3 regions of the Pseudoalteromonas spongiae UST010723-006 genome follow, and region 1 is predicted to be linked to each of the others. Evidence: predicted binding sites of a transcription regulator. Region 1 holds the regulator's gene; each other region holds the start of a gene.
The links. Region 1 encodes sigma-54, which starts transcription at its own class of promoters, with help from an activator protein. Its sites were predicted from a motif close to GTTGGCACGNNNNTNGNNT; they were not measured.
Positions count from the first base shown of each region.

Region 2: the regulator sigma-54 is predicted to act here: its motif matches at 1,796-1,814, upstream of PSPO_RS20875 (ferritin-like domain-containing protein).
Region 3: the regulator sigma-54 is predicted to act here: its motif matches at 2,641-2,659, upstream of PSPO_RS03855 (flagellar assembly protein T N-terminal domain-containing protein).

Region 1 is NZ_CP011039.1:2,864,784-2,869,038, forward strand. Features, by position in the region: gene lptA (lipopolysaccharide transport periplasmic protein LptA) at 1-417, shown strand, start outside; gene lptB (LPS export ABC transporter ATP-binding protein) at 414-1,139, shown strand; gene PSPO_RS13195 (RNA polymerase factor sigma-54) at 1,218-2,714, shown strand; gene hpf (ribosome hibernation promoting factor) at 2,737-3,024, shown strand; gene ptsN (PTS IIA-like nitrogen regulatory protein PtsN) at 3,026-3,481, shown strand; gene rapZ (RNase adapter RapZ) at 3,497-4,255, shown strand, end outside.
Region 2 is NZ_CP011040.1:1,478,254-1,482,508, reverse strand. Features, by position in the region: gene PSPO_RS20890 (LysR family transcriptional regulator) at 1-708, shown strand, start outside; gene PSPO_RS20885 (hypothetical protein) at 864-1,055, opposite strand; gene PSPO_RS20880 (DUF1328 domain-containing protein) at 1,105-1,275, opposite strand; gene PSPO_RS20875 (ferritin-like domain-containing protein) at 1,309-1,755, opposite strand; gene PSPO_RS20870 (mechanosensitive ion channel family protein) at 1,895-2,788, opposite strand; gene PSPO_RS20865 (BON domain-containing protein) at 3,062-3,631, shown strand; gene PSPO_RS20860 (EAL domain-containing protein) at 3,783-4,255, shown strand, end outside.
Region 3 is NZ_CP011039.1:825,361-829,615, reverse strand. Features, by position in the region: gene PSPO_RS03880 (chemotaxis protein CheV) at 1-359, opposite strand, end outside; gene flgA (flagellar basal body P-ring formation chaperone FlgA) at 500-1,216, shown strand; gene flgM (flagellar biosynthesis anti-sigma factor FlgM) at 1,348-1,668, shown strand; gene flgN (flagellar protein FlgN) at 1,672-2,085, shown strand; gene PSPO_RS03860 (LPP20 family lipoprotein) at 2,114-2,581, opposite strand; gene PSPO_RS03855 (flagellar assembly protein T N-terminal domain-containing protein) at 2,693-3,841, shown strand; tRNA gene PSPO_RS03850 (tRNA-Arg) at 4,028-4,104, opposite strand; gene PSPO_RS03845 (FlgO family outer membrane protein) at 4,185-4,255, opposite strand, start outside.

The sequences.
Region 1 (4,255 bases):
GACGCCGATGAGCAAGCTGCTCGCTTAAAAGAAAATGTCGGTATTTTTCGCCATAATGTACAAATTAAGCATGGCAATATGACCATCACCGCCGATTACCTTGAAGCACATAAACGAGCAGAGTTAGGAGATAACCAGCAATTACTTATTGCCAGTGGTGATCCGGTAAAATTTAGTGCTGAACAAGAAGATGGATCAATCATTGTCGCAAGTGCTAAAAAAGTCACTTATGACGTGGCTAAATCATTATTTACAATGTCTGGTGGCGCTAAATTTCAACAAAATGGCGACATGATGTCAGCAGATACCATCATCTATGATCGCGCTGCTGAAACAGTGACGTCTAAAAAAGCTGAAAACTCAACTAACCAAGTAAAAACCATCATCAATACGCAAAATGAACAAGGCGGACAATGAGCACATTAATTGCCGAAAAGCTGGCTAAAAGTTACAAATCACGCCAAGTGGTAAAAAATGTTGGCTTAGAAGTGAAAGCTGGTAGTATCGTTGGTTTGCTTGGTCCTAACGGTGCCGGTAAAACAACGACGTTTTACATGATTGTTGGTTTAGTACCGAGCGACAATGGCGTTATTCGTATTGACGATAATGACATTACATTGCAACCAATGCATAGTCGCGCCCGTTTAGGTATTGGTTATTTACCGCAAGAATCGTCGATTTTTAGAAAGCTTACTGTGTATCAAAACATCATGGCGATTCTAGAGACACGCAAAGAACTTAATCGTGTGCAACGTGAAGAAGCGCTCGATGATTTATTAGAAGAATTTAACATTGGCCATATCCGAGATTCACAGGGTATGGCATTGTCGGGCGGTGAACGTCGTCGTGTGGAAATTGCGCGCGCATTAGCCGCAAACCCCAAATTTATCCTGTTAGATGAACCTTTTGCTGGTGTTGATCCTATTTCAGTGATAGATATAAAGAAAATAATTGAGCATTTGAAAAATCGCGGCATTGGCGTGTTAATAACAGACCACAACGTGCGTGAAACCTTAGATGTATGTGAAAAAGCCTACATTGTTTCTCACGGCGAATTAATCGCATCTGGCACAGCTGAAGACGTTTTAAACAACCAAAAAGTACGCGATGTATACCTAGGTGAACAATTCAGACTATAGTAATAGTTATAGGCCTTAAATTTGGAATTGAATTGTTAACTAGCGGCTTGAAATCGAAAGAAGGATTAGAATAACTACATGAAGCAATCTTTACAGCTTCGCCTTGGGCAGCAACTAACAATGACTCCACAATTGCAACAGGCTATTCGCTTGTTGCAGCTGAGTACGTTAGATTTGCAGCAAGAAATTCAAGAAGCGCTTGATGCCAATCCTTTACTTGAAGAAGACATTGACTACAGTGACGATAAACAAAACAACGAAAACACTGAGTCAAACAAAGACGAATCAATAAATGGCGATGATGTTGAAGCAGCGCCAAGCCAAAGTGAAATAGAATCAAGCGACGCACTTAGCAACGAGAATATTTCTGACGATTTAGCTATGGATGTGTCGTGGGATGATTATATCAGCGCCGCACCTGTTTCTGTCAGTAACGCCCCAGCTCCTGACAACGATACTGTGTATCAAGGCTCAACCAGCGAATCATTGCAAGATTACTTAATGTGGCAATTACGCTTAACGCCGTTCAGCGACACCGACGAGATGATCGCAACCACCATTGTTGAGGCGGTAGACGATTCAGGTTATTTAACACAAAGTAGCGAAGAAATTTTAGAAGCGGTACAGCAATCTGACGACCAAGAACAAATTGAACTAGACGAAGTTGAAGCTGTACTTAAACGCGTTCAACTCTTTGACCCTGTTGGTATTGCTGCTCGTTCGTTACAAGAATGTTTATTGATCCAGCTCAATCAGTACGACAAAAATACCCCTTGGCTAAACGAAACAAAGAGCGTAATCTCAAACCATATGGAACTTTTAGGATTACGTGATTATCGTACAATAATGAAGAAGGCTAAACTCAAGGAGCCTGAGTTAAAAGAAGTCTTAACATTAATACATAGCCTTAATCCAAAACCAGCTGAAAGCATCATAAAAGAAGAACCTGAATATGTGGTTCCCGATGTTTCAGTAAAGAAAATTAAAGGACGCTGGCGCGTTGATTTAAACAACGATAGCATGCCAAAGATCCGCGTGAATGAACAATATGCTGCGCTTACTCGCTCGATGAAATCAAGCACTGACAGCCAGTTTATTCGCAACCATTTACAAGAAGCAAAATGGTTTATTAAAAGCTTAGAAAGTCGCAATGATACTTTATTAAAAGTAGCCAATTGCATTGTTGAACAACAACAGGCATTCTTTGAATATGGTGACGAAGCAATGAAACCTATGGTTTTAAACGACGTTGCCGAAATGGTCGAGATGCATGAGTCGACTATCTCGCGTGTAACAACGCAAAAATACATGCATACACCACGTGGCATTTATGAGCTTAAATACTTTTTTTCAAGCCACGTTAGCACGGAAAATGGGGGTGAGTGTTCATCTACCGCGATTCGAGCACTGATCAAAAAGCTAGTTGCGGCGGAAAATCCAGCTAAACCATTAAGTGATAGCAAGATTACCGACTTACTAGCAGAACAAGGAATTAAAGTGGCGCGACGCACTATCGCAAAATACCGTGAGTCGCTATCCATACCACCGTCTAATCAGCGCAAGAGCCTGATCTAGACCAAATAGAAGGAAAATGCTTATGCAATTAAACTTAACAGGTCGTCACGTAGAAATTACTGATTCTTTAAGAGACTATGTCACTAACAAATTTGCAAAACTAGAGAGGCATTTTGATCATATAAATAACGTGCACGTTATTCTAGATATTGAAAAACTATCACAAAAAGCAGAAGCTACTATGCATGTTAACGGTGGCGAATTGTTTGCCTCTACCGAGCATCAAGATATGTATGCAGCAATCGATGGCCTGGTCGACAAACTAGACCGCCAAGTAATTAAGCACAAAGAGAAACTTTCTCGCCACTAAAATGAAATTAACCGATATTATTGCTGAGGACTGCGCTAAAACCGCGGTCCTTTTTAATAGCAAAAAAAGACTGTTTGAATTTATTAGCGACCTTGCCCATCAGCAAGCCCCTGATATTACTTCTCAAGAGTTTCTTGAAGCCTTGCTGCAACGCGAAAAACTAGGTAGCACGGGTATTGGTAAAGGCCTCGCCATTCCTCATGGCCGCATTGATGGCCTACAAAATACCATTGGCTTTTTAATTGTAAATCAGTCACCTATTCCGTTTGATGCCATCGACGATAAAGACGTTGATATTTTTATCGTACTGCTCATACCAGAACAAAAGTGCCAGCAACATTTGCAGACTTTAGCCACCATCGCTGATAAACTAAAAGATAAGCAGTTTTGCCGTCAACTACGTCACGCTGAAAATAATCATCAGCTATATCAAATCATTAGTAGTGAGGCGAGTTAACTAAGGGAGATGTAAGTGCAACTTATTTTAGTCAGTGGTCGTTCTGGTTCAGGAAAAACAGTCGCACTCAGAGTATTGGAAGATCTCGGGTATTATGTTGTTGACAATATTCCTGTTAATTTATTGCCTTCGTTGATCCGCTCAGTTTCAGATAAATACGACAAAATTGCAGTGAGTGTTGATGCTCGTAATATGACTAAAGAGCCAGAGGAAATAGAAGAAGTACTCGACTATTTACCTGGTTTTGCAACACCAACCTTATTTTACCTTGATAGCGATGACAGCACGCTAATTAAGCGCTTTTCAGAGACGCGCCGCTTGCATCCGTTATCACTGAATAATATCTCCCTTGAAGAAGCCATTGAAGCTGAGAAAAAGCTGCTCGATCCTATCGCCTCACAAGCGGATATCTTTATTGATACAACAGGCTTAAGTGTTCACCAACTTGCCGATAGCATACGAGAGAAAGTACTCGGTAAAAAATCAAATCAGTTAATTATCACGTTTGAGTCATTCGGTTATAAACACGGTATTCCAAAACATGCTGACTATGTTTTTGACGCCCGATTTTTACCAAACCCGCATTGGGAGCCTGCTCTTAAGCCATTAACAGGGTTAGACCAACCAGTGATCGACTTCCTTTCTAGCCAGCCTGTAGTTCATAAATTTGCATGGCAAGTGCAAACCTTTATTGAAACTTGGTTACCGCATTTAGAGCGTAATAACCGTAGCTATTTAACCGTTGCAATTGGCTGTACTGGCGGCCAGCATCGT
Region 2 (4,255 bases), on a different replicon from region 1:
ATTGAAGAGGTAGAAAATACGGAAAACATGCTTCAAGAATCGCAAGACACTTTGCGAGGAAATTTACGAATATCGGCAACATCTGATTTCGGCCGACAATATGTTGCCCCCGCCCTTGCAGAATTTAGCAGTATTCACCCAGATGTCTCACCTCATTTGATGTTAACTGACAGCTTAATTAACATCATCGATGAAGGGGTAGATATCGCGTTTAGATTTGGTAATTTACCAGACAGTAACCTTATTAGTAGGCAGTTAGCTAAAAATCGACGAGTGCTGTGTGCCTCGCCTGATTACATAAAAAATTATGGATTACCGCAACACCCTAAAGAGTTATTAAAGCATCGATGTCTGATTTTAGAGCGCTCAGGACAACCACTAAACGAGTGGTATTTTGAAATTAATAACAAACGGCAGCTAATAAAAGTAGCGCCGCATTTATCGTGCTCTGATGGTGAAGTAATTAGGCATTGGGCAGTTCAAGGTCATGGTATAGCATTTAAATCGTTGATCGACATAAGAGAAGATCTCTCTAAAAACAAACTTGTATTGCTATTAGATGAATACGTACGAGGGTTTAACCACAGCGATACTGAAGTAGTGGGCGTACAAGCCATTTATGCAAGCAGACAATATTTACCAATGCAGGTAAAAGTATTTTTAACTTATTTTGAACAGTGGTTGAATCATAAATCTATTAAAATATGAAATATCAAAGAGTTAGTTTTAGATGTTATGGCTTGACGACGTGGTGTGGTTTAAATTTTAAAATAAAAAAAGCGACTATCTGGGGATAATGATAGTCGCTTAGGCCTACTCGTTGGGTTTAAATCAGATTAATAAACTCTGTGGTTGCAAAGCTATTAGCAGTTTTGTTCTTCGCTGCCGATCTCTTCTTTCGCTTTTTCACACAGGTCTTCGGCTTTGTTTTGCGCGTCAGTGATGGCTTCATCAATACGCTCGCCTGCATCTTCTGCTGGGCCTTCAGAACAACCCGTTAGTGTAAATACTGCACCAAGTGCAATTACTTTTGTCATTGCCATTAATGTTTTCATGATATTTTTCCTTATAAAATTAATTGAGTATTAGCGGTTTTTGGCCCGCTTAAGCCCTGGGTGCCCTTACTCTGGGTAAAATCAGCGACAGTACCAACAGTGCGACAAATACAAAGAATAAAATTTTCGCGATACTCGCTGCGGCGCCTGCAATGCCACCAAATCCTAAAAGTGCGGCAACAATTGCTAAAACAATAAATGTAAGTGACCAACCAAGCATACATCCTCCTTAATTATCGGTTTCGGTTAACTATTAAGCGGTTACTTCTTGCAATGCTTTCATCTCGTCATGACACGCTTGCATGCTGTTTTGAATCAGTTTTAACGTACTGAAGTAAGGGGCTGGCAATGGCTCTTCAAGCGCAGCTTCAATTTTATCAAGCACGCGGTCTTCAACTTCTTCAAGTTGGGCAATGTAAGTATGCTCTTTGTCAGTACTTACTACCGACAACACCTTGGTATATGTTTCGCGCATTGATACAACTAAGTCGCTGTCCGTTTCGACTTCACCTTCATCAAGCACTACTAATGGTTGCAATTCAGCCGCGGCACGCTCTTTCTCAGAAATCATGCGGTCGAAGATGATTTCAAGACTTTGGCTAGAGACTTTTGTTTTAGCTTCTTTATAAAATTCGATACCGCCATTTAAAACTTTCACAAGCTCTTTTACCGGGGTTAAGTTGTAATTCGAGTTTGACATAAATGCTCCTTTTCAATTTTCTTAACGGTTCAAACTATTAATGCATGGCATGTGCCAAAAATTAAAGTATTAAAAATCAGTTGTTTAGGTTGTTTTGTTGAAAAGTGCCTGCGACACATTTACAGGCACTATGAAGTTTTTACTTATCTTGACTCTGTATATCTTGCAAAGAGTGGCCACCCTTTGCGTTAAAGTCCAAAGTACGGATTGGGAATGGAATAAGAATGTCGTTTTGTTCAAGTGTTTTATGAATAGTGGCAACCGCTTTGTGGCGCATTTCCATAAAGCCAATCTCGCCTGGGTAGTCTATCCAAAACCATACAAGCAGGTTTACTGAGCTGTCAGCAAACTCGCTGGCATATACTGCAGTTTCAGATTGTTTAATTACGCCATCAAGATCATTAATAGCATGGGTAAGTACGTCTCGTGCTTTATCTACATCGTCTGCGTAAGAAATCCCCACAGGTACTTCAATACGACGTTTACGTAGGCGCGAGTAATTTAATAGCTCGTTTTTAAACAGGATTTTGTTGGGCACTATGGCCATTTGACCATAAAAGTTCTCTATTAGAGTATTGCGCAGGTTAATACGCTCTACGGTGCCAAAGGTATCGCCCGCTTCTATAATATCGCCAACGCGAAATGGTTTACGAATACCCATTACAATGCCTGCAATTAGGTTTTCGGTCATATCTTGAAAAGCAAAGCCAATAGCAAGGCCAATAATACCCGCACCCGCAAGTAATGATGCTACTGCTTTTGACAGCCCCATAATGTCGAGTGCGAAAAAGAAACCAATAACAATAATCACCATGCGACAAATGCCTGTAATAAGGCCGGCAATTTGTGATGACTCAAAAATGCGGTTAAGTAACTTCTTTATCCAACCCGATATCCATTTAGATAAAACTAAAAACACAATGAAGATAACAAGCGCAATTACCATGTTGGGCAAATTCTTTATGGTTATTTCAAGCCAATGAGTGAGCTTTTCATTTATAAGAGACCAAAACTTCTCCAATGTAATCGACATAACTGCTCCTTTAATAAAGTAATGACGTTACCTTGGGGCACGCAGTTTATATGCCAGCGTAGCTAAATTGAGTAAGGCTAAGGTGTTGTGAGGCGTTTGTAATAATGGGGCGGTGTATTTGTGTAAAAGGTACATGGATATTTTTCACACTGGTTATGTAAATACTACATTGGCAAATTTCTATTTTTGTATAAGCTGTTGATATTTAATGCTAAAAATTCTGGTATGTGAAATGCATTAAGTAAATCGAACTCAGCAAAAAGGAAATTTATTATGAATCGTACATTTAATACACTTGCACTAGTTACTGTTTTATCTACAACTGCTCTTTCAGTAAATGCGAAAGACAACCAGTGGAAAAAAGAAGCAAGCGACGCTTGGATTGATGGTAAAGCTGAAGCAACCTTACTTTTCAATACACAGTTAAATTCGTTTGATATTAACACCGATGTAGATAAAGGTGTGGTAACGCTAACGGGTAAAGTAAATCACGATGTTGATAAAAAGCTGGCACAAGAGTTAGTGATTGGTATCGACGGCGTTAAAGAGGTTGAAAACCGTTTAACAGTGATACCAGATAGCAAAAACAAGTCAGAAAAAGACGACAGTCAAATTGAGTCTGACTTTGTAGACGCAAAAATTGCAACGGTAATCAAAACACGCTTATTGTTCGATACAGATATTAGCGGTACGAGCATTGACGTTGATGTTGAAGGCCAGAACGTTACCTTAACAGGTGAAGTTGAATCAGAAGCTGAAAAGCAATTAGCAATTACCATTGCTAAAAATGCAGACGACGTTGAAAACGTAGAAGATAACCTTCGCGTTGTAAAACAGTCTTAATCCTGTCCCAATTACTGCACTACAAAAAAGCACCGAAAGGTGCTTTTTTTATGCCTGTATTCAATTCATGTAATTTTTGTTTTAAACGCAATAATAAACTATATAACCATGTTGTACGTATACCAATTAAACTCCTATTAGGTACCTAGTTATGTTTTGTGCGGATTGCGAAAGAATCGATAACTACTTATTCCCTGAAACCACGTTTTGGTTATTTTTACCAACCTTTGAGAGCGTGAACAAAGCAATTGTGTTTTGTGGAAATGGTGATTACCCCGCAACTCAGGTTGACTCACATTGCATTCGGGTGAAAGTTACTAAGCGACAGGTTAATCGCTTTTTACTTGGTTTATTTGGCGAGTTTGAACCCAACGAACTAAATGCCTCAAAAATAACAACAACCGATGGAAGGGAGCCTAGTTTTGCTGATATTGGTCGTTTGGTGCCTGCAAGTGTGCTTATCAATCGATTAAACAGTGAATGGATAATTAACGCCATTGAAGGCGACAACTACGAAACGCATTTTCAACCAATTTTTGAATTAGACAAACACGGTGAAGTAACGCCATTTGCTTACGAGGGGCTATTTAGGATCCGTGATGAGTTTAATAACATTGTTCCGCC
Region 3 (4,255 bases), 1.1 Mb from region 1:
ATTGATTCCCAGTTGATATTAACGATACGCTCAACCGAGTCGACTAAAAAGCCCTGCACTGAACGGTTATATTCAGTGATGATAATAAAACAATCTTTTGTATCTTGGATCCCAGGGCCACCGATAGCTAAAGAAAGATCGATAACTGAAATTGTTTGCCCACGTATGTGCGCCACACCTTTAACATAATGATTAGATTTTGGCATTGCCGTTAAGTTAGGACATTGTAAAACCTCACGTACTTTAAATACGTTAATTCCGAACCGCTGCCTGCCTTTTAACTTAAACAGCAACAACTCCAGCCTGTTTTGACCTACGAGTTGCGTTCGCTGATTAACCGAATCTAAAATGCCTGCCATTTCAATCTCCTAACTTGAAGCAATGAAAAGGAATACTTCTTGCTTCTTTGTTATTGTACTACCGTATAACCTTGATGTGCCATAATTTTGACACTCGCTAGTTATACCTTGTTTTACCCATAAAGCATAGTCGAAACATTATGAGTTTGTTTAAAAAAAATCTTTATTTCTTTATTTTAATACAAATTGCTGCGCTTGCTATGACTTCACTCAAAGCAAAGGTTTACAGTAAGTTAGAATTGCAGCAAATCGCAATAGATTATGTTGCCGATAACAAACAACCCAACTCTAACCAACACCCTAATTCGCAGTTGTCGATTACGGCGTTACCGCTCGACACTCGTATTAAAACGCGAACATGTCAGCGCGAGTTGCAAGTAAGTGCCGCAAATCCTATCAATACTAATCGGCAATCTACTATAAAAATTAAGTGTTTAGACCAAAATAATTGGCAAGTTTTTGTGCATGTAAAGCAATTAGAGCTCGTTGAAGTGATTACGGCAGCAAAAGGGATCAGTAAAGGGCAACGAATTACCGCAAAACATTTAACCAGCAAGCAAGTTGCAAAACACTTAACGCGTTCGAATCAATTTAAATCGAGTACTAACTTAATAGGTAGCCGCAGTAAACGAAATGTTCGTGCGGGACAAACTATCAACTACAATTATATTTGTACTATTTGTAAAGGCGATAAAATTACTATTTTGGCAAGCTTTAAAGGCATGACAATTAAAACACAAGGTGAAGCGCTTGAAGATGGACGCATAGGCGACAACATTAGTATTCGCAATGTAAAATCTAAAAAGAAAATTCAGGCAAGAGTTTTAAACACTGAGCTGGTAATAGTCACAATTTAGCGCTGTACTCTAGTAGAAATTTCAGGTTAAATAAGAGGTTACAAATTTAATAAAAATAGTGCATTTTTTATTAAAGGTTGTACCCGAGATGCCGATACATAAGATGTGAAATCTTAGTAGAGAGAACTGTCATGGTTAATCAAATAAATCAAGGCTCAAACAGCCAAGCAAACGTCAGGCTTGAAAGCTCTAAGCAGCAAGCGTCTGAAACTGCTAATAAACAAGTGCAAGTGAATACTGCTACTGCAAAGGCAACTAGCGATTCAGTGAGCATTACACCGCAAGCTCAACAGCTTAAAAAGCTAAATGAAAAAGCGGAGCAATCATCAGGTATTGATGAGAAAAAAGTAAACGAGCTTAAAAAAGCGATCGCTAACGGCGAATACAAAATTGATGCAGAGAAGCTTGCTGAAAACATCAATAAGCTTGAATTTAAACTTTTCGGTCGATAGTTTATGAATCTAGAACAGATATTAGCGCAACAACTTGATGAGTTGAATACTATGGCTGACATCCTAAAGCAGGAATTAGAAGCTATAGTTGCGCGCGATCATGAATCGTTGATATCTGTTGTTGAAAGCAAAGTTGCATCGTTGCAGTCCATTCAGCAACGTGACCAACACATTGCCAAATTAATCGATCAAGACGGTATTGATAAAGCTGAATATCAGCCAACAATCAACCAAATTAATCAGGTATTAGCTGACTGCAAAAAACAGAATGATGTGAATCAAGTAGCAGCAAATCAAAGCCAGATTGCTTCACAAAAATTAAAGAATATCCTATTTGGTAAAAGTCATACCGGATATGACAAAACGGGCAAATCTTTCTCTCTACCTAACCCGATTGCTCGCGGGCTAAAAGCGTAATTTGAATTTACTAATAAAAAGTAACCTGCTAGTAGTAGGTTACTTTTTTAACGTTTCTTGGTTTAGTTTGACCAATATATAAGTCATGTACCAATTTCATATCTAGCTCAACTTCTGTTGCATACGTATCACCCACAGCGTAGCTTTTTGTTACTTTCGCACCACGTACAACACCTTGTACACGTACTTTCAAAGTATCATTACTAGCGATAAGGCCTTTAACGCTCGTTTGCGCGTCAACTTTTTGTCCGTAGACTTGTTCCGCGAGCTCACGATAAGCCTCAAGCTTTGATGCCTTCATTGCCATAATCGATTTTTGCTCTGTTGTTGTACCGGGTTGCAAACTGATCGGTGCATACCCTACCGCATACAGCACCGGGTAGTTATCTGGTGTTTGGTATTCATATTCAATATGTTTATCAAACAGTTGGCTACAGCCACCTAATAAATATAAGCTCGTTATCAGAGTTGATGTTTTGAAAATTGATTTCAACATATTGCCACCATACAAATGCATATTACATTTGAATTAGCAATTTTCGCGCCACTGTATGGTTTGGTACAGAAATTGAATATACAGACTAAGGTTTAAATTGAGAGCTGCGCTATGCGACATCTAGTATTACTTCTTTTTATTGTGAGCTTTTCGTCTCATGCAATTTGGTATGAATCAACCGGTCAAGCCAAAATACGCAACGGTAATGTTGAACAAGCTCGAATGATGGCAACCGAAAATGCTATTCAGCAAGCTCTACTTTTTTCAGGTGCGCAAGTTACTAGTCTACAGCAAGTGGTAAATGGCATTTGGCAAACACCAAGTACCCAAGTTTACTCTCATGGAGCAATCGATCAGATTGAAGTAATTGATGAAATTCAATCAGACAACACGCTCTCAATTACACTAAGACTTGATATTTTAGATAATAGCGAGACTTGCCAAAATTCATCGATTAAAAAGAATGTAGCTTTAACAAGAACCGGTTTCAAAACTCCGAGCCATGCAACTTATGGTCAAATTTTTGAATTACCAAAAGCATACAGCGAAAAGCTCGTAAAACATTTGTATCAGTTTACCCATTTATTCAACACAAAAGCCGATATTAACCGTAAGCTTAATACCAAAAACCTGTTCACCGCGCATTTTGATGCCAACTCAAGCGCGCTTATTCAACAAATTGCCGACCAAAATAACAGTCAGTTTGTCTGGATATCGCAAATAGAAGACTTATCTCTTGGTGAGCAACAGAGTTCATCGTTAGCATTTTGGCAAAATAAAGCTTATGAACGTTTTTTCTCGATCAATACGGCGCTATACAATGGCTTAACTGGCGAACTGCTGAAACAAACACACTACGATACATTTGCCACCTGGCAAACCAAAAAAACAGCCCGTATCGATGTGAACAGTGAAAAATTTTGGACCATGCCTTATGGACAAGCAATATCAGATATCAACTTAAAGCTTGGCCAAGATTTAGCAAGCTATCTTGCCTGTATTCCAGCGCAAGCACGTATTTTAAGCGTCGATCACGATACCGTGATCATTAGCCTTGGCGCTGAGAATAATCTAGTGAAAGGACAAAAGCTGCAAATTGCACTGCGCAAAGGGTTTAATCAAAAGCAGCTTATTATTAATACTGATTACCAGTTGAGAGTCACTCAGGTAAATCAAAACACCGCAATTGCCCAAGTGATAGGCGACAAACTCCTGGCAAACGTACAAATTGGTGATTTGGTTACGTTAGCAAGCTTCTAAGGAGCTAGAGCCAAGAGAAGCTTAGCATTTAGTATTAATGACCAATAACTCGGGTTAACCGCGTAACGCTCAAGAAATACTTTAATCACATTGCTACATAACAATAAAAGATAGCTCGATTTAAAGATTATTTAATGACGTTCAAATAACAATTAAAAAGGCGGGTTAAAACTTAATAGCCGTTAATGGCGTTCCCGGCAGGAGTCGAACCTGCGACCCTTCGCTTAGGAGGCGAATGCTCTATCCAACTGAGCTACGAGAACAATATCATTTATTCAAGATTATCAAAGAGTAAAAAGAGAAAGCAAGCCACTTATAGGAAACAAAAGTTTACCTTTGCGTGCTATTCATCAAATGCAACACTGTATGGGATTGTGTATTTGGCACTGGCTATTATACGCTGGTCACTCAAGC